Regions from separate parts of the Reyranella sp. GW821-FHT12G01 genome, predicted to be linked through region 1. Evidence: riboswitches for the same ligand, from Rfam matches in the RefSeq annotation. Region 1 holds a riboswitch; the other holds the start of a gene.

Region 1 (15,141 bases):
TGGTCGGCTCGCCGATGATGATGACGCGCGGCTTCGGCACTTCGCTCGCCATGCGCGCGGCCAGCGAATGCGCACCGAAGCAGCCGATCTCCTCGTCGTAGGACAGGGCGAAGTGGATCGGCTTCTTGAGCGGCGCCTTCAGGAACTCCGGCAGCATGGCGAGGCCGATGGCGTAGAATGCCTTCATGTCGCAGGTGCCGCGGCCGTAATACTTGCCGTCCTTGAGGGTGAGCGTCCAAGGGTCGGTGACCCAGGGCTGACCATCGACCGGCACCACGTCGGTGTGACCCGACAGGACGACACCGCCCGGCACGTTGGGGCCGATGGTGGCGAAGAGATTGGCCTTCGAGCCATCCTCGTTGGGCACCAGCTTCGACTCGATGCCGTGGCCCTTCAGGTAGCCCTGCACATACTCGATCAGGGCGAGGTTGGAGTAGCGCGAGGTGGTGTCGAAGGCCACGAGCTTGCGCAGCATTTCGACGGAACTGATGATCTCTCCGGCCATGATGTCCTTGTCTTACTCGAAAGTCGTTGTGCCCTAGATGGACGTGCGACCAATCATGGTGAGGAATTCGCGCCGTGTCTCGCCATTGTCGCGGAAAGCCCCCAGCATACGGCTGGTCACCATGGTTACGTCGGATTTGTGAACGCCGCGTGTCGTCATGCACTGGTGCGCCGCCTCGATGACGACGGCCACGCCGCGCGGCTGCAGCACTTCCTGAAGTGTGTTTGCGATCTGCGCCGTCAGCTTCTCCTGGATCTGCAGGCGATGGGCGAAGGCGTCGACCACGCGGGCGAGCTTGCTGATGCCCACGACGCGCTTGTCGGGCAGGTAGCCGACATGGACCTTGCCGATGATCGGCACCATGTGGTGCTCGCAATGCGACTCCAGCCGGATGTCGCGCAGCGCCACGACCTCGTCGTAGCCCTCGACCTCCTCGAAGGTCCGCTGCAGCATGTCGCGCGGATCCTGGTCGTAGCCCGCGAAGAATTCCTCGTAGGAGCGGACGACGCGATCGGGCGTGCCGGCCAGTCCCTCGCGGGCAGGATCGTCACCGGACCAGCGGATCAGCGTGCGCACGGCGGCCTCGGCTTCCTCGCGCGACGGACGGGGCAGGCCGGTGGCGAGCGACGCCATCCCGCTCGGCTTCGCCATCTTGTTCATTGTCTCTCTCCCTTGATCCGCATCGCCTAGTTCAGGCTGCGCTGCGCCGTCGGCGTGTCCAACGAGAAGGTCGGAATCTCGATGTCGAACTTCACGCCCGCTTCGTCCACCATCTGGTAAGTGCCGCCCATGATGCCGGATGGCGTGGAGAGCGGTGTGCCGGAAGTGTACTCGAACATCTCACCGGGGCGCAGCAACGGTGTCTTGCCGACGACACCCGGGCCCTTCACTTCCTGGAGGCGGCCGAGACCGTCGGTGATCTTCCAATGGCGGCTGCGCAACTGCACTGCGACATCGCTCTTGTTCTCGATGCGCACCTTGTAGGACCAGACGAATTGCGATTTCGCCGGCTCCGACTGGTCGGGCAGATATTGCGGTTCAACCGTCACCTGGATGGCACGGGTGGTGGCTTTGTACATGCTCGTGCGAATTCCTTACGCCTCTGACATGGGAGTTTCGGCCCAAAAGGTCAAACGCGTCTACAGCCACTTCGGGTCGGCAGTGAAGTCGATCGTGAGCCAGCGCTGAGGCCCCTCGCCGCCGATCGCCTCGGCAATCTCGCGTCGGATCGCATCGGCTTCACCCACGCTGTCGATCGGGGACTCGGGCGGCACGGCGATATGGATCTCGATGAACTGCGCGCGACCGACCTTGGCGACATAGCTGGTGTAGGTCTTGAACTCGTGGCGGGCGATCACCTCGTCCATCACCTGGCGCACGCGCGCATCGAGGTCGGGCGGCGTGATCAGCAGGATCTCCTGCAGCGCCTTGCGCACCGTCTGGATCGGCACGAACACCAGCACCATCGTCAGCAGCGCCAGCACCGCCGGGTCGGCATAGGGCGCGAGATGCGCGTAGGCCGTGCCCTTCAGCGAACCGCCCAGCGCAAAGGCCACGAACAGGGCCGAGGTGATCGAGCCGGTCATCAGCCAGCTCTGCGCATCGAGCCGCACGAAGTCGGAACCGATGCCGCGATTGAGCCGGCGTTCGTAGAAGAACATGCCGAAGCAGGCGCCGCAGACCAGCACCGCGTAGGCCATCGCCCAATCGAAGTTGAGCTGCCGCCCGCCGGCCAGCAGGCTGTCGACGGAATTCAGGAAGGCATAGAAGCAGAGCAGCATCAGCGTGCCGCCATTGAACGCCAGCACCATCGGCTCGATGTGCCAGTAGCCGAACTGGAACCGCCGGTTGTCGGCGACGCGCGTGACCAGCCGCGACACGAACAGCGCCAGCCCCGACATCGCCGCGTCGATCGCGGAAAAGACACCGTCGAACAGGATCGACATCGATCCCGACAGCAGCCCGAACAGCACGCCGAACGCCGCCACCGCGATGGTGACGGCGATGGAGAGCTTCAACAGTCGTTGTTCGGCGGCCGCGTTCAGCATGATCCCGACTAGACATCATGCGCCTCTCCCCCGCTAGGGGGAGAGGTTGGGTGAGGGGGTTACTCGAGGCGGGTCGTGCGTGGCCCCCTCACCTAGCCTCTCCCCCTAGCGGGGGAGAGGAACATGAAAATCAGATCGGGAAGATCAGGCAGGTGGTCGTGCTGTGCGCCAGCAGCTTGCCTGACGCGTCGGTCAGGCGGCCTTCGGACGTGGCGATGCGCGAGCCGACGTTGATGACCTTGCCCTCGGCGCGGACCGGGCCGGTCTTGTCGGTCATGGCGCGCACGTAGTTCACCTTGATCTCGACCGTCGTGTAACCGGTGCCGGCCTTCAGCATCGTATGGATGCAGCACCCCATCACCGAATCGAGCAGGGTGGCGGCGATGCCGCCATGGATCGAGCCCAGCGGATTGTAATGGTCGAAGACCGGCGTGTAGCCGAAGACGACGCGCCCGGCTTCGACCTCCAGCAGGCGGGAGCCCATGACCTTGTTGATCGGCGGCGCCGGATAACGCCCTTCCAGCAGGCCCTTGAACAGTTCGAGTCCGTCAAGAGTGCGCGCCACCTCGATCGGCACCAAGCCAAATCCAGCTTCTCCAGCCATCTCCGTCTCCGTCGCAATTTTATGTGCATATACACATTGAGGCTTTGCCGGCGCAAGAAGCGGCGATAATCTCGGGTCCATGACAGCCGTCACGCCCCCGATCCGCCTGTCGCCCGCCGAGTGCACCTGTTTTCGCGTGCGCAGCGCGGCGCGCCGCGTCACCCAGATCTACAGCCGGCACCTCGCGCCGACCGGCCTGCGCATCTCGCAGTTCTCGCTGCTGGGCTACGTGATCTCGCGCGGCCCCGTCAGCATCACCGAACTGTCCGACCTCTTGGCCACCGATCGCACGACGCTGACGCGCAACCTGCGGCCGCTGCTGGCCTCGGGCGTGATCGAACGCGCGGCCGCAGGCGACAAGCGCCGGCACGAGCTGGTCGCGACCCTGGCCGGCCGCGCCTTGTTCAAGCGCGCCCTGCCGCTGTGGTCCGAGGCCGAGCAGGAAGTGCGCGATGCGATGGGTGCGAAGCTCACCGCCGATCTCCACGGCGCCCTCGACCGCTCGATGGAAAAGCTCGCGCCGCTTTAAAGACGAGGTCTCTCAACGGAGCGCGCAACTCCAGTTGCGCTCATACGTGGCCGACCATCGACGAAGCCTGAGCGCCACTGGAGTGGCGCGCTCCAGTGCAGCCGCTTAGACGTTCGCGGCGAAGAAACCCAGTTCGAGTTCCATCGCGCGGCGGTAGTTGGCGCGCACCGGTTCGCTGTCCGTCGCATGCAGGTCGAGCAGCGCTTCGAGCTGGGCGGCCAGCGCCTCGAAGCCCGGATCGGCGTAGGTCTTCACCCATTCCGAATAGAGCGGTGCGGCATTGTTGGCCGCCAGCGACCGGCCGAGGAAGGCGTAGAGGCGCATGCAGGGCGTCATGGCTGCGATCGTCTCGCCGAGATTGCCGCGTCGCGCCGTCTCCAAAAGGAAATCGACATAGGCGCGCGTCGCCTCGACCGGCGCGACGCCCGACAGGTCGACCTGCCAGCGCTCGGCGTAGCTCTTGTGCAGCTTCAGCTCCTGCAGGACGCCGGCGATCAGCCCGGCGAAACCGTACAGGTCCTCCCTCGCGCGCGAGTTGGCGAGGCAGAAGGCATAGGCGCGCGCGAACGCCTCAAGGAAATAGGCGTCCTGCGCGACATAGCCCTTGAAGCACTGGATCGGCAGCGAGCCGTCCCGCAGCCCGCGCACGAAGCCGTGCGACAGGATGCGGTTGGCTAGGTCGGCGTTCGCCGCCCACAGATCAGCCGAGAGCGGCACGCATTGTACTCCAGCTATCGTTTAAGTCAGCCGCCGAGCGCCTGCACGAGATCGCCGATCAGGTCCTCGGCATCCTCGAGGCCGACCGAGAGGCGGACGGTGCCGTCGGTGATGCCGAGCTTCGCGCGCTCCTCGGCGCCGATACGCATGTGCGTCGTCGTCGCCGGATGCGTGATGAGGCTCTTCGCATCGCCCAGGTTGTTGGAGATGTCGACGATCTGCAGGCGGTTCAGCGTCTCGAAGGCGGCCCACTTGCCGGCCTTGAGATCGAACGTCACCACGCCGCCGAAGTCGGACATCTGCTTGGCCGCCAGCGCATGCTGCGGATGGTCGGGGCGGCCCGGATAGAGCACGCGGCCGATCGCGGGATGCGCGGCCAGCGCGTCGGCGACGCGGCGGGCATTGGCGCAATGGCGCTCGACCCGCAGGCCGAGCGTCTCCAGGCCTTTCACCAGCACCCAGGCGTTGAACGGGCTGAGCGACGGGCCGGTGTTGCGGATGATCGGCTGCAGCTTCTCGAGGATGAACTCCTTCGAGCCCAGCACGGCGCCGCCCAGGGTGCGGCCCTGGCCGTCGATGTACTTGGTGGCCGAGTGGACCACGACGTCGGCGCCGAACTCGAGCGGGCGCTGCAGGATCGGCGTGGCGAAGGCGTTGTCGAGCACGACCTTGGCGCCGGCCTTGTGCGCGAGATCGCACACCGCCTTCACGTCGACGATGTCGAGCATCGGGTTCGAGGGCGATTCGAACAGCACGGCCTGGGTCGGCTTGGAGAGCGCCTTCTCCCACTGCGCGAGGTCGCCGCCGTCCACGAGCTCGCTCTGGATGCCGTACTTCGGCAGCAGCTCGGCCACGATGTAGTGGCAGGAGCCGAAGAGTTGGCGGGCTGCCACGATGCGGTCGCCCGACTTGAGCAGCGCCAGCAGCGCGAAGAACACCGCCGACATGCCGGTCGAAGTGGCGCGACAGGCCTCGGCGCCTTCGAGCGCCGCCAGCCGGTTCTCGAACATGGTGACGGTCGGATTGCCGAAGCGGGAATACTGGTAGTGGTTGCTCTCGCCCTTGAAGGTGGCCTCGGCCTCCTCCGCGCTCGAATAGGCGTAGCCCGAGGTCAGGAACAGCGCTTCCGACGTCTCGTCGAAATTGCTGCGGACCTGGCCGCCGCGCACAGCGCGGGTCTGGGTGCGCCACTTGGTGGTATCGGCCTGAGCCTTCTTCTTCGGAATCGATCCGTCCATCACACTTCTCCTCTTCGTCGCGCGCCCTTTCCCGGCGACGCAAACGAAAAACCCCCGACCTGGAAGGACGGGGGTTTTGCGTGAACCTCCGACCTTTTAGCGATGTTTAACGTGGTCGCAAGCCGGTCGGCTCAAATCTCCACGGACCGCCTCTATAAGGGCGGCGGTCGTCGGGCGCAAGCTAGTGCTTCATCACGTGAACGCGGAAGGCGTCCGAACCGCCGTGACGTTGAAGCGCCGATGAGGTGAGAGACCGCCATGAGCACGGATCGATAGGCACTCCGATCGCTACGCCGCCGACACCAACGCGGCTACCGCTTGCGTCACCAGCTAAACAGGGCGCAGCATGCGCCCAACAGGCTGGAATAAGATCGGAATAATTACTATTGATTTTGCCAGCCACCTCGGTATCTTGCTGAACAATAAGGATTATCCGGCGGTCCGATAAAATGGCATTTCGTCCGAAAGAGCAAGCTGAGAAGGAGTTGGCGCCCTATTTTCCTATTTTCGCAGACGCCATAACCGAGGCGTCGCGTAAGCTCTGGAAGCGCGCCGACAATCATATCCTTGAGCCCGGCACGCGGACGCGTGTTCTGCGGGACTATGTAGCCAACGAACTACGAATTGCTCTGGACGGTAAGCCCCGAATCAAGATTACCGAGGAAAACCAAACAACCTTCTTCTGCATCGATCAGAATTGGATATTCCAGGTTCACAAGCTCGACGAAGGCAACGAAGTCGCAAAGAATTTCAATCAGACCTCGATGGATCTGCGATCAAACAAAGTGAGGCAAGAAACGCTTCCGAACCTCCCAGCGAAGGCGACCATTCTGTTTTTGGGGTACGTGCCCAATACAGCCGACCCGGCGTGTCCAGATATTCGTCTATTTTGCCCGGGATCTGGAGAAGAAACTTGGGTGATTTCGCTTGGCATTGCCCCGGCCGAACAGCTGCACGAAATCACGCCGGTGACTCCGCCGACCGATGATCCCGACGAGGGCACACGAGTAGTTGCCAAAAAACAACCTGCTGACCGCAAGCGCGATAACAGTTAATCGGTGAGCGTTATGGGTTTGTTTAATGCCGCCATGTTGACCGTGGCTCGGCAGCTGCGAGGATTCTCGCAGACCGAGCTCGCAAAGGCTCTGCATATTTCACAGAGCAAGGTATCCAAAATTGAAGCCGGCATCGTTGTGCCAGAAGAAGCGCTCGTCCATGCGATGAGCAGTGTGCTGCAGCTTAGACCACACTTTTTTACGAGAGAGGGGCAATTGCGGCCGCCACAGGCCAGCTATCATCGCAAGAGGAAGAAGCTCACCGCGACGGAGTGGGATCGGATCAATGCCAAGGCCGAGCTTTACCGCTTCTCGATAGAAAGCCTTTTGCGATCAGTTGAGCTGGTCCCGACCAAGGTCCCGCCACCCTCTATTGACCCTGATCAATACGATGGGAAAATCGACGAGATCGCGGCGGCAGTGCGCCAAGCCTGGATGCTGCCGCGAGGTCCCGTTTCCAATGTCGTAAAGACAATCGAAGATTCGGGCATCCTGATTGTGCCCTTCGATTTCGGTTCGGATCTTATCGATGCATTTTGCCAGCATGGCGTCGATCGGATCCCGCCCCTGATCTTTCTCAATTCACGCGTCAAAGCCAAAGACCGACTGCGCTACTCCTTACTGCATGAGGTTGGGCATCTCTGCATGCACTCAATTCCCAACCCCGAACAAGAAGACGAAGCGAACCAGTTTGCCGCTGCCTTCTTGATGCCTCAGGACGACATCCGACACGAATTGTACGGCATGTCTCTCGAAAGACTTATGGTCCTTAAGTCTCACTGGAAAGCGTCAATGCAGGCAATACTGCGGCGCGCCCGTGACCTCAAGCGAATGACCGAACGAAGCTATCGCTACTATCAAATTGAGCTTAGCAAGCGAGGCTGGCGTAGCGCCGAACCCATTGAAATCGAGGGCATTGAAGAACCTAAAGTGTTCAGAAACCTGTTACGCAGCCATACTGGAGAGCTCGGCTACTCCACGGAAGAGTTGACCGATATGTTGGGCATCTACCTGGAAGATATGCCCGAGATAATCTCACAAGAGCGGCCCAAGCTTCGGCTAGTGACTAGCAGACCAATTGCCTAGCTAATCCGTAACACCGACCAACACACTACCTTAGTGTGACCGGGCCACGACTCAGTCGGGCTTAACATCTGCGGCCTTGGCGACTTCGGTCCACTTCTTCAACTCGGCGGCGGTGTGCGCAGCCAACTCGGCCGGCGTCGACGAGGCGATCTCGTAGCCGAGATCGGAAATCTTCTTGGCGACCTCGGGATCCTTCAGCGCCTTCAGCAGCTCGGCATTGAGGCGCTGCACGATCGGCGCCGGCGTGCCCGCGGGCGCATAGAGGCCGGCCCAGGTATAGGCCTCGACACCGGCGACGCCCTGCTCGCCGATCGTCTTGAGGTCGGGCAGCGCGGGCGAGCGCTTGGCCATCGCAAGCCCGACGGCGCGCAGCTTGCCCGCCTGGATCTGACCCATCGCCGGCGCGAGCGCATCGAACACCACGTCGATCTCGCCCGCGAGCAGCGCCTGCTGCGCCGGCGCCGATCCGCGATAGGGGATGTGCTGCATCTTCACGCCGGTGCGCAGGCGGAAGAGCTCGGCAGTGAGATGCAGGATCGAGCCGTTGCCCGACGAGCCGTAATCGAACTTCGGGCTCTTCTGGATCAGCGCGATGAGACCGGGAATGTCCTTGGCCGGCGACTCCGGCCGGACCAGCACGACCATCGGCACGATCGCGGCGAGGCCGATCGCGGCAAAACTCGTCGGATCGTACTTCAGCGACGGATTGATCGCGGGCACGATCGCGAGAGTGGAGACCGTGCCCATCAGCAGCGTGTAGCCGTCGGGCGCCGCCTGCGCGAGCAACTGGCCCGCGAGACCGCCGCCCGCACCCGGCTTGTTGTCGATGACGAAGGACTGACCCAGACCTTCGGCCATCTTCGGCGTGACGATGCGCGCGATGATGTCGGGCACGCCGCCCGGCGCGAAGGGGATGAGCACCTTGATCGGCTGGCCTTTCGGCCATTCCGCCTGCGCGTGCGCCGGACCAGCGACCGCAGCCAGCGACGCTGCACCCAGAGACCCGAGTGCAGCGCGACGTGTGATGCTCATTGTTTCCCCCTTCGTTGTTTCTTCTTGTCGTCTACTTCTTCTGCTTGGCCAGCGCCTGCTCCCGGAGCTTGGTCATCGTGATGCGCGAGGTGATGGCCTCGGCGTCGGTCTTCACGTGGATGATCGCGGGCTTGCCGGCATTGAGCGAGCGCTCGAACGCCGCCTCGAAGTCGGCCGTGCGCTCGACCGTCTCGCCGTGACCGCCGAAGGCGCGGGCATAGGCCGCGAAGTCGGGGTTCTTGAGCTCGGTGCCGTGCACGCGCGTCGGATACTCACGCTCCTGATGCATGCGGATCGTGCCGTACATGCCGTTGTCGACGACGATGAACACCACGTTCGCGCCGTGCTGGACGGCGGTCGCGAACTCCTGGCCGTTCATCAGGAAGCAGCCGTCGCCGCTGAACGACACGACGGTGCGCTGGGGCGCCGCGACCTTGGCCGCCACACCAGCCGGCACGCCGTAGCCCATCGAGCCGTTGGTCGGCGCGAGCTGGGTGCGGAAGCCGCGATACTGGAAGAAGCGGTGGACGTAGCCGGCATAGTTACCCGCGCCGTTGGTCACGATCACGTCGTCGGGCAGGCGCTTGTTCAGCCAGCCGACGATCTCCGCGAGATTGGCGGAGCCGGGCTGCGGCGTCGGCTCGATGTTCTTCTCGTAGTCGGCGCGCGCCGGAGCGACGCCCGCCTTCCACGCCGAGGCATCGACCGGCTTCATCGCCTTCGCGGCGGCCGCGAACTGCGACATGCCCGAGTTGATCGGCAGGGTCGCCTGGAAGACGCGACCCAGCTCCTCGGCGCCGGCATGGACGTGCACCAGCTTCTGCTTCGGCACCGGCAGGTCGAACAGCGTGTAGCCACCGGTGGTGATCTCGCCGAGGCGCGGACCGATCGCGATGATGAGGTCGCTCTCGTCGATGCGCTTGCCGAGCGGCGCACTCACGCCGATGCCGAGATCGCCGACGAAGTTGGGATGACGGTTGTCGATCAGGTCCTGGTTGCGGAACGCCGTCGTCGTCGGCAGGTGGTTCGCCTCGATGAACGCCTTGATGTCGTCGCAGGCCTTCGCGTCCCAGCCGCCACCGCCCAGGATGACCAGCGGCTGCTTGGCCGTGGCCAGCAGCTCGCGCAACGTCGCCATGTCATCGGGCGACGGGGCGCCGCGCGCGACCTTGTACGGGCCGGCATCCGGAACCTCGACCTCGTCGACCAGCATGTCCTCAGGCAGCGCGATCACGACCGGACCGGGCCGGCCGTTCATCGCGCGATGGAAGGCCTGGCTCACGATCTCGGGGATGCGGCGGGCGTCCTCGATCTGGGTCACCCACTTGGCCATCTGGCCGTACATGCGGCGGTAGTCGATTTCCTGGAAGGCCTCGCGGTCCGTCTGCTCGCGGGCGACCTGCCCGATCAGCAGGATCATGGGCGTCGAATCCTGGAAGCCGGTATGCATTCCGACGCTGGCATTGGTCGCGCCGGGGCCGCGCGTGACGAAACAGACGCCGGGCTTGCCGGTCAGCTTGCCGTAGGCCTCGGCCATGTAGGAGGCGCCGCCTTCCTGGCGGCAAATCACATAGCGGATGGAATTGCGCTGCGCGTAAAGCGCATCGAGGGCGGCCAGATAGCTTTCGCCGGGCACGCCGAAGATCGTGTCGGTGCCGTGGATACGCAGTTGATCGATCAAAACCTGCGCGCCGCTGCGGCGCGGGTATGCGGTAGCCATGTTCGCGGTCTTTCCCTTACTTCGTGGGTGAGAAGGTGGTGGGCACCAATATCTTGTTGTTCATGGTCTTCATATATTCTCGGCTCTTCTGCAAATAAGCCTGCCAGGCGGGATCGGCGGCCATCGCCGCGCGGCGCTTGGTGCGGTCCGCCAGATCGGCATAGCCCCACATGTGAACGATCTCGTTCACGTTGCCGACCTCGGTCGAGTAGTAGCCGACGAGGTTGCCGAGATGCTTCAGTTGGACTGGCAGCCCTTCCTTTTCGTAAAGCGCGAGGAAGTCGCGCAGGCGGCCCGGCTGCAGTTCGTAGGTTCGATGGTCGACGATCATTCTCAATCCCTCCCGATTTCGCGGTGATTGTGTGCCGTGGTTCGTTGCGTCTCAACCCCGCGACGCGGTGGACTCATGACGTGAATCAGCGCATAAGTGCTGCATTGCGACACTAGCCGACGAGCATCATCAAGAGTCTCGGCACACAGTCGCGGAGCGCGATACCGGTCAACGTCTTCCCGTGAGCTACTTGGTCATCTGTCAAAGGTCATCGAAACGCTTGGACGCAATCGTCCAGCAAGCGCGCGCCGGACTCCGCTCGATCCTTCCTCTAGCCCAGAGCCTTGAATGAGTCGCAAATTGTTTGTGGGCAACCTGCCCTATTCGGTCACGTCTGAGCGTCTGTCTGAAGCCTTCTCTCAGTTCGGCACCGTTACATCTTCAAAAGTGATCGTGGATCGCGAGACCGGCCGCAGCCGCGGCTTCGCGTTCCTCGAGATGGAAACCGATGACCAAGGCGCCTCGGCCATGCAGGCCATGAACGGCGCGTTGCTGGATGGCCGCTCGATCGCGGTCCGTGAAGCCGTCGAACGTCAGCCCGGTGGTGGTGGCGGCGGCGGTGGATACGGCGGCGGTGGCGGTGGTGGCGGCCGTGATGGCGGCGGCTTCCGTCCGCGCGGTCCGCGTCCGCCCTACGGCGGCGGTGGCGGTGGTGGCTACGGTGGTGGCGGCGGCGGTGGCGGCGGCTACGGTGGTGGCGGCGGTCGTGACGGCGGCGGCGGTGGATACCGCGGCGGCGGTGGTGGCGGCTACGGTGGTGGCGGTCGTGACGGCGGCGGCGGCGGTGGCGGCTACGGTGGTGGCGGTCGTGACGGCGGCGGCGGCGGTGGTTACCGCGGCGCAGCGCCCGGTGGCGATGGCGGCCCGATGCGCGATCGTCGTGCCGATTTCTCCAGCCCTCCTCCGGCTGATGCCGCTCCCGGCGGTGAATTCGCCAAGCCGGTGCGGCGCCACACGGGCGCTCCGGACCGTCCGCGTCGTGAGCGTGACTACGAACCGCGCAAGCGCGGCTTCGACGACGACCAGTAGGAAAATCGGACTGTCCTGACAGTCGACATGAACGCCGGAGGATTTCCTCCGGCGTTTTTGTTTGCGCGCGCGCCTGTGGTGTTATGCTTCGCCTCTTCGACGGAGGTGGGCATGAAGCGACGGTCGGCGCTCGTAGGCTCCTTGGCGGCCCTGGCGACGGCAACGTCGGCCCGCGCCCAAACGCCCGTCGACCTGCAGCTCGTGCTGGCCGTCGACGTCTCCCGCTCGATCGACGAGGTCGAGGCCGAACTGCAGCGGCGCGGCTACATCGAGGCCCTGACCAACGACCGCGTCGTCGACGCCATCCTCTCGGGCGAGAACAAGCGCATCGCCGTCTGCTACACCGAATGGGCCGGCACGCATTTCCAGGTCGTCGTCCTCGACTGGACCGTGATCGACAGTCCAGGGGCCGCACGCCGCTTCGCCGAGAAGCTCTCCGAGGCGCCGCGCACGTCGCAGAGCTGGACCGCCGTCGGCGCCGCTCTCGCCCATGCCGGCCAGCGCTTCGAGAACTCGCCCTTCATCGCCAAGCGGCGGGTCATCGACGTGTCGGGCGACGGCCGCACCAACGACGGGCCGCCGGCCGAGATCGTCCGCGACAAGCTGGTGTCGCAGGGCATCGTGGTGAACGGCCTGCCGGTGATGATGAACCGCAACAATTTCGGCCGCCCGCCCGACCTCGAACTCGACAAGTATTACGAGGAGAGCGTCATCGGCGGCCCGGGCTCGTTCATGATCGTGGCCGACAATTTCGACCATTTCGGCCGCGCCGTGCGCACCAAGCTGGTTCGCGAGATCTCGGCGACCGACGGACCGGTACGCTCTTCGCCGGCCTGACCTCGCCAATTTCCCTTGGCCCGGATTGCGGGAGGCCGCATCATCGGCGCTGCAACGGCTGTCGAGGATGGAGCCCCAAAAGATGCTGGCGAACGACCCGGTCACCCAGGCGCGGATCGACCTGACCACCGCCCTGCGGGCCGCAGCGCGGCACGGGCTGAACGAGGGTGTCTGCAATCATTTCAGCATGACCGTGCCCGGCCGCGAGGAGCTGTTCCTCGTCAATCCGCAGGGGCTGCACTGGTCCGAGATCACGCCGTCCGACATCGTGATGGCCGACGGCGACGGCAACATCATCGAGGGCAAGTATCCGGTCGAGCCGACCGCGTTCTACATCCATGCCCGCATCCACGCCGGCAACCCGAAGGCCAAGGTCGTTCTGCACACCCACATGCCCTACGCGACGGCGCTGACGTCGATCCGCGACGGCCGCATCGAGATGTGCACCCAGAACGCCTTCCGCTACTGGGGCCGCATCGCCTATGACGACAAGTATGGCGGTGTCGCCCTGTCCAACGACGAGGGCGAGCGGATGTGCCGGGCGATGGGCGACAAGGACATCCTGTTCCTGCGCAATCACGGCATCATCGTTTCGGGTCCGACCGTTGCCCAAGCCTACGACGACCTTTATTACCTCGAACGTGCGGCGATGGTGCAGGTCCTGGCCATGCAGACCGGCCGGGAGCTGCACAATATCGACGAGGCGATGGCCGAACACACGGCCAGGCAGATCGCGGGCGAGGCGCAGCAGGCCTTCCTGCATTTCGAATCGCTGAAGCGCATGCTCGACCGGGACGAAGCCGGCTGGAGCAGGCTCATGGCGGTCGAGGGACGTTAGGGGAAAGACGAATGCGTATCGCCGCCACTCTTGTCGCGCTTTCGGCGCTCTGCTTCGCCGCGCCGGTCTCGGCCCAGGGCTATGGTGTGGGCTCCGGCCCCAAGCTCGGCCAGCTTGAGATCAAGGCCTACCAGAAGATTCCCAAGGTCAAGATCGCCGTCCAGCTCACCTCCGACACGCATCTGGCGCGCGAGCTGCGCCGCGAGGTCATGGTCCGCCTCAGCCAGCGCGGCAACCAGGTCGGCTTCAGCGGCGGCAACATCATGCGCATGGACGTGAGCTACTTCGACCTGAGCGGCGGCGCCGATCGCGACATCCCGATGCTGCAGAGCCAGGATTACGAGACCGGCGCCAATCCGCGCCTCGCGCTGCCGGCCAACCGGATCGGCCCGCGCGACACGATCCAGGTGCCCTCGGGCTCGACCCTGCGCGTCTCGCTCACGCTCTACGAAGCCAACGGCGGCAAGGTGCTGTGGACGGCGACCGCCTCCTGCAGCGTCAGGTCGAGCCAGGCGATGCAGGCCGGCCTGTCGATCGTGAACCACATCTTCGACAACGCCGATAACAACCGCGTCGCCGAAGCCGGTTGCCCGCTCTAAAACCTTTCGCAAAACAGAACTGAGGAAACGTCATGCCGCGTCTGGCTCCGCTCGACCTGAACAAACTCGACCCCGAACAGAAGAAGGTCGCCGACGCGATCATGTCCGGCCCGCGCGGCGGCCTGCGCGGTCCCTTCGAGCCGTGGCTGCGCAGCCCGGTTCTCGCCGATCGCGCCCAGAAGCTCGGTGAATACTGCCGCTTCCACAATTCGCTGCCGCGCGACCTGTCGGAACTGGCGATCTGCCTGGTCGGCCGTCACTTCAAGGCGCAGTTCGAGTTCTACGCCCATGCCCGCCTCGCCAAGGAAGCCGGCCTCTCCGAGGACATCATCGAGGCGGTCCGCCTGCGCGCCACGCCGCCGTTCAAGCGCGACGTCGAGAAGGTGGTCTACGACTTCGTCACCGAATATCTCGAGACCAACCGGGTCGCGCCGCCGAACTACAAGCGCGCCGTCGATGCGTTCGGCGAAAAGGGCGTCGTCGATCTGGTCGGCGTCTGCGGCTACTACATGCTGGTGTCGATGACGCTGAACGTCTTCGAGATGCCGCTGCCGCCGGGCGAACCCGACCCGCTGCCGTAAGTGGATCTCGCGAACCTCGCACTCTTCTCTGCCGCGGCCCTGGCGATCGCCGTATCGCCCGGGCCCGGCATCTTCTACGTCGCGGCCCGCACGCTGGCCGGCGGCCGCGCCGAAGGAATGGCGTCGAGCTTCGGCACGGGGCTGGGCGGCCTGGTCCATGTCGCGGCCGGCGCCGTCGGCGTCTCCGCGCTGGTGATGGCCAGCGCCGAAGCCTTCACGGTCCTGAAGTTCGCCGGCGCGCTCTATCTGGTCTGGATCGGCATCAAGACGATCCGCGAATCCCGAATGCCCTTCGAGACCAGGGTGACGACGACCGGCGCGGCGCGGGCGTTTCGCGAAGGTATCCTGGTCGAGGCGCTCAATCCCAAGACCGCCGCCTTCTTCCTGGCCTT
Region 2 (15,141 bases), on a different contig from region 1:
ACGTCTGTTGCCCATCCTTCGAGACGCACGCCTGCGGCATGCTCCTCAGGATGAGGTGGTGCGGGTGAACGTGAAGCGAAGAGCGCTCTAATCCCGCCGGAGCATGAACACCGCCTGTTCGCCGATCAGGTTGGCGAGCAGCGGTGGCAGGTTGATGCGGCGGCTCGTGCTGTTCAGCACGATCGACCGTTCGATGCGCACGCCCATCGTGCGGCAGAGCGCGCGGAAATCGTCGATGCTGCAGAGATGGATGTTGGGCGTGTCGTACCACTTGTAGGGCAGCGACGCGGTCTCGGGCATGCGGCCGCCGAACACCAGACGCAGCCGCACCTGCCAGTGCGCGAAGTTGGGGAACGAGACGATGGCGCGCTTGCCCACGCGCAGCATCTGCTTCAGCACCTCGCGCGGCTCGCGGGTGGCCTGAAGGGTCTGGCTCAGGATCACGTAGTCGAAGGCATCGTCGGGATAGTTGCGCAAGTCGGCATCGGCGTCGCCCTGGATCACCGACAGGCCGTTGGCCACGCAGGCATTCACGCCGGCCTGGCTGAGTTCCATGCCCCGCGCATCGACCTTCTTGGCGTTCGTCAGGTAGGCGAGCAGCGCGCCGTCGCCGCAGCCGACGTCGAGCGCGCGCGTGGCGGGCTCCACCATGTCGGCGATGAGCTGGAGATCGACGCGGATCGGCGCGTTCATGCCACGCCTCCCAAGCCGCGCACCGTGGCGGCGCCCTTCAGGAAGCCCGAGAGCGTGCGGAACATCTCGGGCTCGTCGAGCAGGAAGGCGTCGTGACCCTTGTCGCTGTCGACCTCGACGAACGACACATTGGCCGCCACGGCGTTCAGCGCATGCACGACCGTGCGGCTCTCGCGCGTCGGGAACAGCCAGTCGCTGGTGAAGCTCATCAGGCAGAAGCGCGTCGCCGAGCCCTTGAAGGCATTGGCCAGCACGCCGCCATGCTGGGCCGCGAGGTCGAAATAATCCATCGCGCGCGTGATGTAGAGATAGCTGTTGGCGTCGAAGCGATCGACGAAGGTCGAACCCTGGTGGCGCAGGTAGCTCTCGACCTGGAAGTCCGCATCGAAGCCGAAGCCCAGCGCGTTGCGGTTCTGCAGGGCGCGGCCGAACTTGCGCTGCAGCGCCTGCTCCGAAAGATAGGTGATGTGCGCGGTCATGCGGGCGACCGCGAGGCCGCGCGCCGGGTTGGTCTGGTGCAGGCGATAGTCGCCGCCCTTCCACTCCGGATCGGCCATGATCGCCTGACGGCCGACCTCATGGAACGCGATGTTCTGCGCCGAATGATGCGCCGCGCAGGCGATCGGCACCGCCGAGAAGACGCGCTTCGGGTAAGTGGCCGCCCATTCCAGCACCTGCATGCCGCCCATCGAGCCGCCGATGACGCAGAAGAGATCGGGAATGCCGAGATGGTCGATCAGCGCCGCCTGCACCCGCACCATGTCGCCAATGGTCACCACCGGGAAGCGCAGGTTCCAGGGCTGGCCGGTCGAAGGATCCTTGGCCTGCGGGCCGGTCGTGCCCATGCAATGGCCGAGCACGTTCACGCAGATGATGAAGTAGCGGGCCGGATCGAGGACCTTGCCGGCGCCGATCAGGCTCTCCCACCAGCCTTCCTTGCCGGTCACGGGATGCCGATCGGCGACGAACTGGTCGCAGGTCAGGGGATGGCAGACCAGCACGGCGTTCGACTTGTCGGCGTTCAGCTCGCCGTAGGTCTGGTAGGCCACGCGGTAAGGCCCGAGATCGACGCCGCAGTCGAGCCGCAGCGGCCGGTCCACGCCCAGGACCGCGTGGCGGCACTGGGCGAGCGCCTTGCGTTCGGCATCGGTGAGGTCGTCCAGCACAGTCCTCTCCAGGCAAAAACGCCAACGAAAAAGCCCCCGACCGGAAGGGCGGGGGCTTTTTCGAGCACTCCGACCTTTTAGCGGTGTTTAACGTGGCCGCAAGCCGGTCGGCTCAAATTCCACGGAGAGGCTCTATACGGTTGTAGGGGACGGGAGGCAAGCCTCTTGCGGTTTGTTTGCCTTTACGCGGGCAGTGCGGACGTAGTATCGCCGCTGCGCACAGGAAAAAACGGCCTAATGGACGCTCCAGATCTCGAAATCTTGCGGCAGGAAATCGATGCCATCGACACGGACCTGCACGGTCTGATCCGTCGCCGCTCGGAGGTCGTCGGGCTCATTTCCGCGACCAAGCCGTCGGGGGGTCTGGCCCTGCGTCCGGGGCGCGAGGCGCAGGTCCTGCGCAAGCGCCTGGCGGCGCATGACGGCCGGTTCCCGTCCGGCGCGATGTATCGCATGTGGCGTGAAATGATGAGCGCCTTCACGCTGATCCAGACGCCCGGCCTCAAGATCGCGATCTGCCGGCCCAACGACCAGCCCGGCTACTGGGATCTCGCGCGCGATCACTTCGGCTGCCAGATCCCATTCGTCGCCCACGACACGCCGGCCGGCGTGCTGGCCGCGGTGCGCGCCGCGCCGACGACCATCGGCGTCGTGCCCGCCCCGCTCGAAGCCGATTCGACGCCGTGGTGGCCGATGCTCGCCGGCAAGGACACGACCCTGCCGACCGTCATCGCGCGCCTGCCTTTCCTTTCCATGCCGAACGCGCGCGCGCGCGGCATCTCGGCCTTCGTGCTGGCCCGCATCGACGCCGAGCCCAGCGGTTCGGATCGCGCGCTGCTGGCAGTCGAGGCGAAGAACGGCCTCAGCCGCGACCGCATCGCCGCGGCGCTGGCCAAGGCGGGCCTCCCCGCCTTCACCTCGGCGCTGGACCAGGTTGTGGCCGGCGTGCATCACTATCTCGTCGAGGTGCCGGGCGTGATCGTCGACGACGATCCGCGCCTGCGCGAACTCGAAGCGGCCCTGGGACTGGAAAAGGGCTGTGCGGCGGCCATCGGCGCCTATGCCGTGCCGATCGATGCCAAGCCGTGATCTGAACTTTCGAAGGAGACTGGCATGAGCGCGCTCACCCCTCGTCCGGGCATCATGAAGATCGCGCCCTATGTGCCGGGCAAGGACTCGATCGACGGCAAGGAGACGATCGCCAAGCTCTCGTCCAACGAGGGCGCGCTGGGCCCGTCGCCCAAGGCGATGGCGGCCTATGCCAAGGCGGCCGCCGAGCTGCACCGCTATCCCGACGGCGACACCAGCAAGCTGCGCAAGGCGATCGGCCGCCACTTCGGCCTCGATCCGGCACGCATCGTCTGTGGCGCGGGCTCCGACGAGATCCTGAACCTGCTGGTCCGCGCCTACTGCGGCCCGGGCGACGAGCTGCTCTACAGCCAGTACGGCTTCCTGATGTACGCGATCAACGCGCTGGGCGTCGGCGCGACGCCGGTCGCAGCGCCGGCCAAGGATTACGGCAGCGACATCGACGCCCTGCTGGCCGCGGTTACGGACAAGACGCGCATCGTCTGCCTCGCCAACCCGAACAACCCGACCGGCACCTACGTCACCAAGGACGATGTGCGCCGCCTGCACGCCGGCCTGCCGAAGAACGTGCTGCTGATCATCGACGCGGCCTACGCCGAGTATGTCAGCAAGAACGACTACGAATCGGGCGTCGAGCTGGTCGACCAGGCCGAGAACGTGGTGATGACCCGCACCTTCTCGAAGATCTTCGGACTGGGCGGCCTGCGGCTCGGCTGGATGTACGGTCCGGCCGGCATCGTCGACGTGATGAGCCGGCTGCGCCAGCCGTTCAACGTCAACCTCGCGGCACAGATCGCGGGCGTCGCGGCGCTGGAGGACATCGCCCATACCGACGCCAGCCGCACCAACAACGACATCTGGCTGCCGTGGCTTAGCGCCGAGCTGGTGAAGCTCGGCCTGAAGCCGCTGCCGAGCGTCGGCAACTTCCTGCTGGTGGGCTTCGGTTCCAAGGAACGCGCAGCCGCCGCCAACGAGTGGATGATGAACGACGGCCTCATCCCGCGCCTCGTCGCAGGCTACGGCCTGCCCGAGCATCTGCGCATCACCGTCGGCACCGAGACCGAGGTGAAGGCGGTGCAGGCCTCGCTCGCCCGCTTCGTGGCGTCGGCCAAATGAGCGAGCCCCTGTTCAACAAGATCACGCTGATCGGCATCGGCCTGATCGGCGGTTCGATCGCGCTGGAAGCCCGCAAGCGCGGCCTCGCCAAACACATCGTCGCGGCAACGCGCAGCGCCGAGACCGCGGCACTCGCCAACAAGCTGAAGCTCGCCGACCACTGCACCACCGATCTCGCGGAAGCCTGCAAGGACTCCGACCTGGTGATCGTCTGCACGCCGGTCGGCGCCTGCGGACCGGCCACCAAGGCCATCGCGTCGAGCCTGAAGCCCGGCTGCATCGTGTCGGACGTCGGCTCGGTGAAGCAGACCGTGATCGCCGACATGGCTCCGCACATCCCGAAGGGCGTGCACTTCGTGCCGGCTCATCCGGTCGCCGGTACCGAGAATTCCGGCCCCGAGGCCGCGCTGCTCGACTTGTTCGAAGGCCGCTGGTGCATCCTGACGCCGCTGCCCGACAGCGACGCCGATGCGGTTTCCCGCCTCGAAGCTTTCTGGAAGGGCCTGGGCAGCCAGGTCGAGCGTATCGATCCCAAGGATCACGACCGCATCCTCGCCATCACCTCGCACCTGCCGCACCTGATCGCCTACACGATCGTCGGCACCGCCGACGATCTCGGCGGTCACCTGAACAGCGAAGTACTGAAGTTCGCCGCCGGCGGCTTCCGCGACTTCACGCGCATCGCCGCCTCCGATCCCACGATGTGGCGCGACGTGTTCATGAATAACCGCGAGGCCGTGCTCGAAGTGCTGCAGCGTTTCCAGGAAGATCTCTTCTACCTGCAGCGCGCCATCCGCTGGGGCGAGGGCGACAAGCTGTTCGACCTGTTCACGCGCACCCGCGAAATCCGCCGCGCGCTGATCCATCTCCACCAGGCCTAGAGGCTTGGGCGCCGCCGCAAAACCCACCGTCAAGCCAAGGTGGGTCTTCGGCTACGGCTCGCTGATGTGGAACCCGGGCTTCGCGACGCCCGAAACGCAAGCGGCGCGGCTACAGGGCTGGCACCGCGCCTTCTGCATCTATTCAGAACATTATCGCGGCACGCCCAAGAAGCCGGGCCTGATCCTGGGCCTGCTGCCGGGCGGTTCCTGTCGTGGCCTGGCGCACCGGCTGCCGGCCGCCACCTACGACGAGGTGCGGCGCTACCTGATCCACCGCGAGATCGACAATGACGGGGTCTACGAGGAGACGGTCCGGCCGCTCCTGCTCGACGACGGGCGGACGGTGCCGGCGCTCGTCTATCTTGCCGATCGCTCCCATCGGCAATTCGCCGGCAAGCTGCCGGCGAAAGAGGCTGTCAGGCTGATCCGCCAGGGCCATGGCGCCACCGGCAGCAGCCTCGAGTACGTGCAGAACACGGTCACCCATCTCGGCGAGCTCGGCCTGCGCGACCGCTCGCTCGAGATGTTGGCCCGTGAGGCAGCTAGCGGCGCGCGGCCTCGGTCGCGAACACCGACTTCACGACGAAGCTGAGTTCCTCGCGCGACTGCTCGACCGACAGGCCGAGACGCTGGCGCAGGACGACCCAGCTCTCCGGCGCGATGGCCAGGGCCAGCGCCGTCAGCGTCCGCTGGCGCGATTCCGCCGGCAGCGCGCCCAGCTCCGGCGCGAAGGCCTGCGAGAGGTTGGCGGTGTTGGCGCTGTAGATCTGCGAGATCATGTCAGCGGCTTCCGGCGAGCGGCGCTGCAGGGTCTCGACGAAGGTCCACATCGGGCGGAGCTGCTCGTAGCGGTCGGCGCACTGGTTGATCAGGTTGGCGACCCGCTGCTCGACCGGACCGGCGGCCGCGATTTCCGGCGCCTCGCCCACGAGGGCGGCCAGGACGCGGCCGAGGACGGCGACGTACAGCTCGGCGGTGTCGGCGAAATGCTGGAAGACGGTGCGGGCGGAAACGCCGGCCATCTGGGCGATGTCACGCACGATCGGCGCGACCTGTCCCGCCGTGGCGAGGGCAAGCGCCGACGCGACGATCGATTCGCGCGTGCGGGCAACGCGGTCACCGCGACCGGCTGTCTGAAGCTGCTTGGTGTGCAGGGTCTGAACGTCCATTACTGACTCCCCAGCGAGTGTTTGCCGCCTGTTCGGCAACCGTGATGACTCTAACGATCTCGAATGCAAATCACTACATATGAAGCTACTAGTGCATCCTCATTTCAAGTGGTGCGATGCGCTATAAGGGCGCGATCGACGTAAGTTTCCTGTAAGCCGACGGTGCCGCAGATGTCCGAGAAAAGCTTTTCCCCCGCCTCGCTGGCCGCTCAGGCGATGGGATGGGTCGACCCGATAACGAAGGCCGTGGTGCCGCCGATCCACATGGCCAGCACCTATCTGCGCGACGAGGACAACAGCTACAGCAGTTCGGGTCGAATCTACGCGCGTTCGGACAATCCCACATTCGACCATGCCGAAGCAACGCTTACCGCGCTCGAAGGCGGCGCGAAGTCGCTGATCTTTTCGTCGGGCATGAGTGCGGCGACCGCGTGCTTCCTGGCCCTCTCGCCGGGTGACCATGTCGTGACTTCGAAGGTCATGTACTGGGCGCTGCGCAACTGGCTGATGACCTTCGCCACGCAATGGGGCCTCAAGGTCGAGTTCGTCGACACCGACAAGACCGACGAGGTCGCCGCTGCCGTGAAGCCCGGTGTCACCAAGCTCGTCTGGATCGAGACGCCGGCCAACCCGACCTGGAGCGTGTCCGACATCGCAGCGATCGCTGAGATCGCGCACAAGGCCGGTGCGCTGCTGGGCGTCGACTCGACGGTGGCGACGCCGGTGCTGACGCGCCCCATCGAGCATGGCGCCGACATCGTGATGCATTCGGCCACCAAGTACCTCAACGGCCATTCCGACATCATCGCCGGCGCCCTCACCGGCGCGCGCGACGACGCGTACTGGGCGAAGCTGCGCACCATCCGCTCGCAGCTCGGCACCATCCTCGGCCAGACCGAGGCGTGGCTGCTGATGCGCGGCATGCGCACCCTGTTCCCGCGCGTCGCCTGGGCCTGCAAGTCGGCGCAGAGCCTCGCCGAAAAGTTTGCCGAGCATCCGATGATCGAACAGGTCCTCTATCCCGGCCTGCCCTCGTTCGCGGGCCACGCCGCGGCGGCCAAGCAGATGACGGGCGGCTTCGGCGGCATGCTGTCGGTGCGGGTGAAGGGCGGCGAGCGCGCGGCCATCGCCACGGCGGCGCGCGTCGGCCTGTGGAAGCGCGCCACGTCGCTGGGCGGTGTCGAGAGCCTGATCGAGCATCGCGCCAGCATCGAGGGACCGGGCACGCCCTGTCCGCCCGACCTGCTGCGCCTGTCGGTCGGCGTCGAGGAAAGCAGCGACCTGTTCGACGACCTCGACCAGGCCCTGAAGCGCGCCCACAACGCCTGAAGCGAAGACCTCAGGCGATCAGGTGGTAGCCTAGGTCAGCGTCGCCGAGACCGGTCACGCCCTTCAGGAAGATCTCCATGCTGGCGGCATCGGCCGCCTGCGTGGTTCCGGTGTCGTTGAGGTAGAGCACCGTGTTGCCGCCGGACACGAACGCGACCATCGAATGGGCGTCGATCGTCACGGGCGCGCTGGTCACGGTCACCAGCGCCTGGAAACCTGGGCCGCCCAGCTCGGTGAAGTCGAGCCGGTCTTCGCCGATGTGGAAATCAGTGATCGTATCGCGCGCGGCGTGCGTCGAATCGGATAGATCGCGGAAGACGAACGTGTCGGCGCCCGCGCCACCTGTCATCGTATCGGCCCCCGCACCGCCGACCAGCATGTCGTTGCCGCTGCCGCCCCGCAACGTGTCGTTGCCGACACCGCCTTCCAGCGTGTCGTTGCCCACGCCGCCGATCAGCGTGTTGTCGAATTCGTTGCCCGTGAGGCTGCGGCCTTCCGCGCCGATCGCGCGCAGGACCTCGATCTCCATGCCGTCGCCCAGGCTGTAGTCGACCGACGCGTAGACCGTGTCGAAGCCTTCGCCCGGCAGTTCGAAGACGATGTCCAGAGGATCGTCGACGTAGTAGGTGTCGTCGCCGATGCCGCCGCTCATGACATCGGCACCGGCACCTCCGTTCAGCACGTCATGGCCCGCCCCGCCGTCCAGCACATCGTTGCCGGCGCCGCCGCGGAGATTGTTGTCGAGTTCGTTGCCGGTGCCGCTGAAATCGCCCGCGCCGACGAAGCGCAGGTTCTCGACGTTGGCGCCCAGCGTGTAGCTCGAGAGCGTCGTGCGCACCGTGTCGATGCCGCCATGCTCGGCCTCGACCACGACGTCGCCGGAATGGTCGACATAGTAGACGTCGTCGCCGGCGCCGCCGGTCATCGTGTCCGCACCCCGACCGCCATAGAGCATGTCGTTGCCGTCGCCGCCGCTCAGCGTGTCGTCGCCCGCGCCACCATAGATCCTGTTGTCGAGCTCGTTGCCCGTCAGGGCGAGGCCTGTCGCTCCGGCATTGGCGCGCAGCACCTCGATTTCCTGGCCGGCGCCAAGCACATAGTCGACGCTCGTATAGACCGTGTCCCGGCCTTCGCCGGGCGCTTCGATCACGATATCGAAGGCATTGTCGACGTAATAGAAATCATCGCCCAGGCCGCCGATCATCGTATCGGCGCCGAGGCCGCCGTTCAGCAGATCGCCGGCGACAGTGCCGGTCAGCGTATCGTTGCCATCGGTGCCGGCGAGGGCCGCGCCGGCGACGAGGACGATGTCGTTGCCGTCGCCGCCCCGGTAGTCGATCGTGAAGGCGATGCCGCCCCGCAGATAGGACTTGCCGCCGGCCAATCCCGCGAAGCCGCCCAACACCGCATCGGCGCCGTCATTGTCGACGACTACATAGCTGGCCCCGGACGGATCGAAGCCGCCGAGCCGCGACAGCGCGAGCTTCACGCCGGCGCCGATGGTGACCGTGCCCGTGACCGCGAGCTGATCGTAGCCGCCGATACCGGCCATCGTGCCACCGATCTCGACAGCGAAGACCGAGCCATCGCCAAAGGCGATGTTGCCCGTGCGAAGGATGCCCGCGCTCGCGCCCGCCGCGACCTTGCCACCGTCCTGCACCACGACGCTGCCCGCCGTGCCGTTTCCGCCCAGCGTGCCGCCCGCTTGCACCGTGACGTCGCCACCTTGCGCGCCAGCGGCGAGCGCAAGCACGCCGTTCGCAACCGTCCAGTCGAGGCCGCTCGTGTTGCTGCCGCTTACGGTCCAGGTGCCACCAGTGAGGCCGAGCGTCGTGAAGCCGCGATAGGAGACACCGAGCGCACCGACGTCGAACGATGCTCGTCCCGTGCCGCCGAGATAGAGCGCATCGCCGCCGTTGGTCGTGCCGCTGGTGCTGACCACATCGCCCACGAAGGCATAGCCCGTGGCGAGCGTCAGCACGTTGCCGCCACCCGAGAAGTCGATCGCGTTGGCCTGCTCGTAGACAGTCGTGCCGATCATCGCCACGCCGCCGGCAATGGTGCCGCCGTTGGTGATCTGCGCATTACCGGTCGAGACGACGCCTGCACCAGGGGTGCCGTAAAAGATGGTGACGCTCCCGCCTCCGAGGCCGTCATTGCCGTCCCGGCCGCTGGGGGCGCGATCGCCTGCTTCGCCGGCACTGCCGCCATGAAGGCCGCCCAGGCCGCCCAGGCCCCTGTAGCCTCCAAGGCCTACGCCATAGGACGATGAGTTGCTGCTGCCGCCGGTGATCGTGCCGGTGTTGATCAGGTCGAAATCCGAGCCGCTGACGCCCGCACCGCCATCCCCTGCCTCACGGGTTGCGAAAAGGGAGGAGCCACCGTCCCCGCCGTCCCCGCCTTTGCCTGGCAAGGACCAGCCGTCGATATACTGAACAATGTTGTCGAGCCCTGCCCCACCGTTGCCACCACGGCCGCCCTCGCCACTGTCACCGGCCGCGCCGCCGTCGCCGCCGGTAATGCTCCCCTCGTTGACCACCGAGAACCTGGTGCCGGCTACGGCGGCGCCGCCGGCGCCGCCATTGCCCCCGTAATTGCCCCGGCCGCCATCGCCGCCATCGCCGCTGTCGCCGTTAAAGTTCGGGCCAAAAGCTCCGCCCGCGCCTCCGCTGCCGCCCCTGCCACCCTCGCCGCCGTTGCCACCGTTGCCGCCTTTGCCACCGGCGCCCCCGGCGATCGTGCCGGTGTTGACCAGATCGAAATCCATGCCGCCGACGGCGACGCCGCCATTGCCGCCCTCGCCGCCTACGCCGCCATTGCCGCCGTCACCGCCCTTGCCTCCGTCGCCCCCATCGCCGCCATAGATGTTGATACCCCCTACGGCGAATGCATCGGCTACATAGCCGTTGGAGCCGAAGCCACCGAAACCGCCAATGCCGCCTGCGCCGCCGGCTTCACCATTGGTGCCACTCGCTCCCTCGCCGCCACCGATCGTGCCGGTGTTGATCACTGTGAAGCGCACACCGTCGATGCCTGCAGCGCCATCGCCTCCCTTGACGCCCGCCGCGCCGTCCTGGCCATCGCCTCCATCGCCACCGACCCCGCCATCGTTGTGGTAGGTGAGCACCACGCCGTTTTCTCCCCGCGCTCCCTGGGCGCCAGTGGCGGCCGCTGCGTCGGTCTCGCCCGTACCGCCAACACCACCTTGGATGCTGCCGGCGTTGGAGATCTTGAAATCCGACCCCACGACGCCGGCCCCACCGATCGTGCCGGCCGTGAAGAAGCCGTCGCCCCCGGTCACCGCACCCGTAACGGTGTTGAGCAGTTCGAAACCGATGCCCGCGACCGCGGCCGCACCGTCGCCGCCCTGACCGAAATAGCGCCCGGGATTGATGGGTGCGCCGCCGACACCGCCGGCGCCGCCGACGATTGAGCCGGCATTGATCAGGACATAGCCGGCACCGTCGACGGCGATGCCCCCGTCGCCCCCGCCGCCACCATCGCCGCTCAGGCTCCAGAAGGCTGGATCGTAGCCGAGACCTCCCAGGCCACCACTCCCGCCGTCGCCTCCCCTGATCGCGCCATCGTTGGCGAGAAAGAAGTCCGTGCCCCAGATGCCGCCGCCGCCGCTCCCGCCACTGCCACCATTGCCGGCGGCATCGGCATCCCCTCCATTGCCGCCATAACCGCCTTGGCCGCCGGCCAGGGTGTTACCGGCCGCGATGCTCCAGGCGCCGCCCCCGGCGTCGTGAAGTCCGGGGGCGCCGCCGCCACCGCCCGTGCCCCCCGGGCCTTTGGTCATCGTTCCGGTCGTCGCGGTGCCGCCGCCTTGGCCGCCCGCGCCATAGCCCTGGCCACCCGGCTGCCCCGGCTGGCCCATGGCGGCGAGATAGATGGGTGCGCCGCCGGCATTGGCGGTATCGCCGCTGCCTGTCCCGGCGCCGCGGTCGTAACGGCCATGGCCGCCGTTGGCGCCGGTGGTCGAGGCAAGGGCGCTGGCGCTCGCCGTCAGGCGGGCGATCTCGTCGGGGTCATCGATGATGGAGGTCGGCATTGGCGGGGTACGCTCGCGCAGTGACGCAATCGCGAGGTGATGCCGTCAGGTCCTGGCCTTGTGAAGATTCCGCGAGTGGAATTCCACGGAATTCCGGAAAAACATCGGGTACGCGCAGTCGCCGCGCATGCTTCGCGGCGTTCCGTCAGGTATCACACAGTTGCGCCGAACACCGAACCTAGGCCCGCACCGATGCGCTCGTTCATCATCTCGATCGAGCCGTCGGTGTAGGCCGCGATCTTGGCGCCCGCGAGATGGCGGGCCAGCGGATAGTCGGCGCGCAGGCCGTTGGCGCCCATCGCCTGGATGCAGTCGGCGATGCGCTGCACGGCCATGTCGGTCGCGAACTTCTTGGCGTAGGCCGCCGGCATCACCGCGTCGCCGCCTTCGTCGATCAAGCGCGCCGCACGATAAGTGAGGAGGCGCGCGGCCTCGAGATCGGTCGCGGCATCGACCAGCTTCCAGCGCACGCCCTGATGCTCGATCACCGGCTGGCCGAAGGTCTTGCGCTGCTGCGTGTAGCGCACCGCCGTCTCGAGCGAGGCCTGCAGCATGCCGCAGCACATGGCCGCGACATAGGCACGGGCGCCGTTGATGCCGGCGAGTGCGGCCTTGAAGGCCTGGCCCGGCGGATGCAGCACCGCCTCGTCGGGCGCGATGTAGTCGACCAGGCGGAAGCCGCCGACGCCGATCGCGTGGCCGCCATGAAGCTCGAACGGCTTCTCGCGATGGAAGCCCGGCCGCTCCGCCTCGATGGCGAGGCAGATGATGCCGCGATAACCCTTCGACTTGTCGGTCTGCGCATAAGCGACCGAGAGGCCCGCGACCGCGGCGTTGGTGATCCACGCCTTGGCGCCGTTCACCTTCCAGCCGCCCTCGACCTTGACGGCTTCCATCTCCAGTCCGCCGAAGTCGCTGCCGACGCCCGGCTCGCTGAGCCCCGCGCAACCGATCAGGTCGCCGGTCAGCATGCGCGGCAGGAGACGCGCGACATGCGCCGGCTGGCCGTCGCGCGCGAAACGCGCGCAGGCATTGTGATGGTTGATCAGCGCAAAGGCGAAAGCGAAGTCGTGCTTCGCGATCTCCTCGAAGGCGCGCAGCTTGCAGGAGAAGGACAGGCCTTGTCCTCCATGCTTCTTCGCAAGTTCGATCGTGTTGAGGCCGATGGCGCAGGCCGCCTTGATCGTCTCGAGCGGATAGCGGCGCTCCCACTCCCAGCGCGCGGCGTTGGGCGCGACATGTTCTTCGGCGAATGCCTTGGCGCGCGCGACGACGGCGCGCTCTTCGGGAGTGAGGACTTCATCGAGCATCCACTTGAGATACACGATTGGACCTCGGGCGCAACCGCGGGCTAGAATGACGTCAATGCGGGTGTAGCTCAGGGGTAGAGCGTCGGCTTCCCAAGCCGTAGGTCGCGGGTTCAAATCCCGTCGCCCGCTCCATAATTCTTCAGGCAGGAACGTCGAGATGGATGGGATCGCACCGGCGCCGGTCGCGGCCAGCGGCGACTTCGCGGCCGACGTGGCCACCTTCTCCACTTACTGGCGCGAAGCTGCCGAACGGCTGGCGCGACTGCCGGCTAAACCCAATCGCGATCCCGCCGCCTACGACGCCGCCGAGAATGTGAAGCAGGCAGCGCGTGAAGCCCGCTTTGCTTTCCTGCGCCGTCATGCGCGCACGCTCTACGATCGACTGACCGACAACCGCGCCAAGTTCGTGCGCATCGAACGGCTGGCCTATGAAGCCGCCGCGCTCGTGCCGGGTCTCGCACCGACAGCGGCGCAGGTCGCGGCCGAAGCCGAGCTGCGCCAGTCCGAGAAGGACGGCGTCGAGATCGACCAGGGCATCCTGTTCAACCAGTTCCTCGCCGACCCCGACTGCGGCCTGCATCTCTGCCACGCCATGCTGCTGCCGCGCGAGGAGTCGCCCGACGCGCTCGCGAAGTTCCAGCGCGACGGCAGCCTCGACCTCGGCTGTGCGAAGGTCGAGCGCCAGGGCAAGGCGGCGGTGCTGCTTCTGTCCAATCGGCGCTTCCTCAACTCGGAAGACAACGCGACCCAGGCCGCGACCGAGATCGGCGCCGACGTCTGCATCCTCGACCGCCAGAGCGAGGTCGCGGTGCTGCGCGGCGACGTGGTGCCGGAGGGCAAGTATGCCGGCCGCCGCGTCTACAATGCCGGCATCAACCTCACGCACCTCTACTACGGCAAGATCCCGTTCCTGTGGTTCCTGATCCGCGACATGGGCTTCGTGAACAAGATGTTCCGCGGCCTCGCGCGGCCGGACGTTGCGCCCGACGAGGTCGCGGGCGATTCGATCGAGAAGCTCTGGATCTCCGCGGTCGAGACCTTCGCGATCGGCGGCGGCTGCCAGATCCTGCTGGCGACCGACTTCAACATCGCCGGTCGCGACGCCTACATGACCCTGCCGGCGCGCAAGGAAGGCATCATCCCGGCGATGGCGAACCTTCGCCTGTCACGCTTCGTCGGCGACCGTCTCGCGCGCCAGGCGATCATGTACGAGCGTCGCATCGAGTGCGATTCGGAGGTCGGCCGCATGATCTGCGACGAGGTCGTGGCGCCGGGCGAGATCGACGCGACCATCACGCGCGTGATCGATCGCCTCACCGGTTCGGGCGCCGTCGGCGCCATTGGCAATCGTCGCGCGCTGCGCCTCGGCACCGAATCGCTCGACACGTTCCGCCGCTACGCCGCGCTCTACGCGCGCGAGCAGGCCTACTGCCATTTCAGCCCGGCGCTGATTTCGAATCTGGAGCAGTACTGGAACGCCGCGAGCCGGCGGGCGTAACGATCTGACCCCTCCGCCCCTTCGGGGCACCTCCCCATTTGAATGGGGAGGCAAGGCTTCTTCGTTCCTCCCCATTCAAATGGGGAGGTGTCGGCGTCTTACGCCGACGGAGGGGTCATGCTGCTGGGTTCAGTGCTCGCGCGGCGCGTGCTTGCCGAGGATCCGCTGCAGGGTCCGGCGATGCATGTTGAGGCGGCGCGCGGTCTCGGAGACGTTGCGGTCGCATTGCTCGAACACGCGCTGGATATGCTCCCAGCGGACGCGGTCGGCGGACATCGGATTGCTGGGCGGCGGCGGCAGCTTGCGGCCGTGCGCGGTCAGCGCCTGCTCGATGGCGTCGGCGTCGGCCGGCTTGGCGAGATAGTCGACGGCGCCTTCCTTCACGGCAGCGACCGCGGTCGCAATGTTGCCGTAACCGGTCAGGACGACAATGCGGATGTCGGGCCGCGCCTGGCGCAGGGGACCGACCAGCTCGAGGCCGTTGCCGTCGGCCAGCCTGAGGTCGAGCACGGCGAAGGCGGGCGGACGGGCGGTCTGCGCCAGCGCCTCGGCGACCGAGCCGACGGCGGTGACGATGAAACCACGTTGCTCGAGCGCACGCGCGATACGGTTGCGGAAAGCTGCATCGTCGTCGGCGATCAGCAAGGTCCGATCCTTGTTGCTCGTCGCTCCGGCGATGACAGGGGACACAGGGCGATTGGCGCCGCTGTCCTGGGTCATGGCGACTCCTTCGACATCAGCCGCTATGTAGCCTTGAAGACTGGATTTGACCAGCGCACCGAAACGGCCGCCCCGCCGCCCCCGGCAGAGCGATTTCCGAAGGTCACGTTGGCCCC

The links. A riboswitch is a leader RNA that binds a small molecule or an ion and turns the genes downstream of it on or off. The one in region 1 is predicted to bind S-adenosylmethionine.
Region 2: linked by a shared signal. The riboswitch ahead of metX (homoserine O-acetyltransferase MetX) and the one ahead of AC1RP5_RS27985 (O-succinylhomoserine sulfhydrylase) in region 1 are both predicted to bind S-adenosylmethionine.

The regions. Positions count from the first base shown of each region.
Region 1 is NZ_JBXAPV010000003.1:617,781-632,921, forward strand. Features, by position in the region: gene argE (acetylornithine deacetylase) at 1-505, opposite strand, end outside; gene folE (GTP cyclohydrolase I FolE) at 539-1,165, opposite strand; gene apaG (Co2+/Mg2+ efflux protein ApaG) at 1,192-1,584, opposite strand; gene AC1RP5_RS27965 (cation diffusion facilitator family transporter) at 1,645-2,553, opposite strand; gene AC1RP5_RS27970 (PaaI family thioesterase) at 2,684-3,157, opposite strand; gene AC1RP5_RS27975 (MarR family winged helix-turn-helix transcriptional regulator) at 3,237-3,686, shown strand; gene AC1RP5_RS27980 (TenA family protein) at 3,792-4,403, opposite strand; gene AC1RP5_RS27985 (O-succinylhomoserine sulfhydrylase) at 4,430-5,641, opposite strand; SAM riboswitch at 5,718-5,794, opposite strand; gene AC1RP5_RS27990 (hypothetical protein) at 6,091-6,696, shown strand; gene AC1RP5_RS27995 (helix-turn-helix domain-containing protein) at 6,709-7,782, shown strand; gene AC1RP5_RS28000 (Bug family tripartite tricarboxylate transporter substrate binding protein) at 7,834-8,814, opposite strand; gene AC1RP5_RS28005 (thiamine pyrophosphate-binding protein) at 8,846-10,534, opposite strand; gene AC1RP5_RS28010 (NIPSNAP family protein) at 10,551-10,865, opposite strand; gene AC1RP5_RS28015 (RNA recognition motif domain-containing protein) at 11,154-11,894, shown strand; gene AC1RP5_RS28020 (DUF1194 domain-containing protein) at 12,006-12,731, shown strand; gene AC1RP5_RS28025 (aldolase) at 12,799-13,569, shown strand; gene AC1RP5_RS28030 (hypothetical protein) at 13,581-14,168, shown strand; gene AC1RP5_RS28035 (carboxymuconolactone decarboxylase family protein) at 14,201-14,749, shown strand; gene AC1RP5_RS28040 (LysE family translocator) at 14,750-15,141, shown strand, end outside.
Region 2 is NZ_JBXAPV010000001.1:996,697-1,011,837, reverse strand. Features, by position in the region: gene metW (methionine biosynthesis protein MetW) at 88-693, opposite strand; gene metX (homoserine O-acetyltransferase MetX) at 690-1,856, opposite strand; SAM riboswitch at 1,917-1,992, opposite strand; gene AC1RP5_RS04965 (chorismate mutase) at 2,097-2,948, shown strand; gene hisC (histidinol-phosphate transaminase) at 2,973-4,064, shown strand; gene AC1RP5_RS04955 (prephenate/arogenate dehydrogenase family protein) at 4,061-4,945, shown strand; gene AC1RP5_RS04950 (gamma-glutamylcyclotransferase) at 4,950-5,537, shown strand; gene AC1RP5_RS04945 (TetR/AcrR family transcriptional regulator) at 5,488-6,114, opposite strand; gene AC1RP5_RS04940 (trans-sulfuration enzyme family protein) at 6,286-7,443, shown strand; gene AC1RP5_RS04935 (beta strand repeat-containing protein) at 7,454-11,497, opposite strand; gene AC1RP5_RS04930 (acyl-CoA dehydrogenase family protein) at 11,650-12,807, opposite strand; tRNA gene AC1RP5_RS04925 (tRNA-Gly) at 12,865-12,939, shown strand; gene AC1RP5_RS04920 (enoyl-CoA hydratase/isomerase family protein) at 12,965-14,305, shown strand; gene AC1RP5_RS04915 (ActR/PrrA/RegA family redox response regulator transcription factor) at 14,435-15,025, opposite strand; gene AC1RP5_RS04910 (ActS/PrrB/RegB family redox-sensitive histidine kinase) at 15,049-15,141, opposite strand, start outside.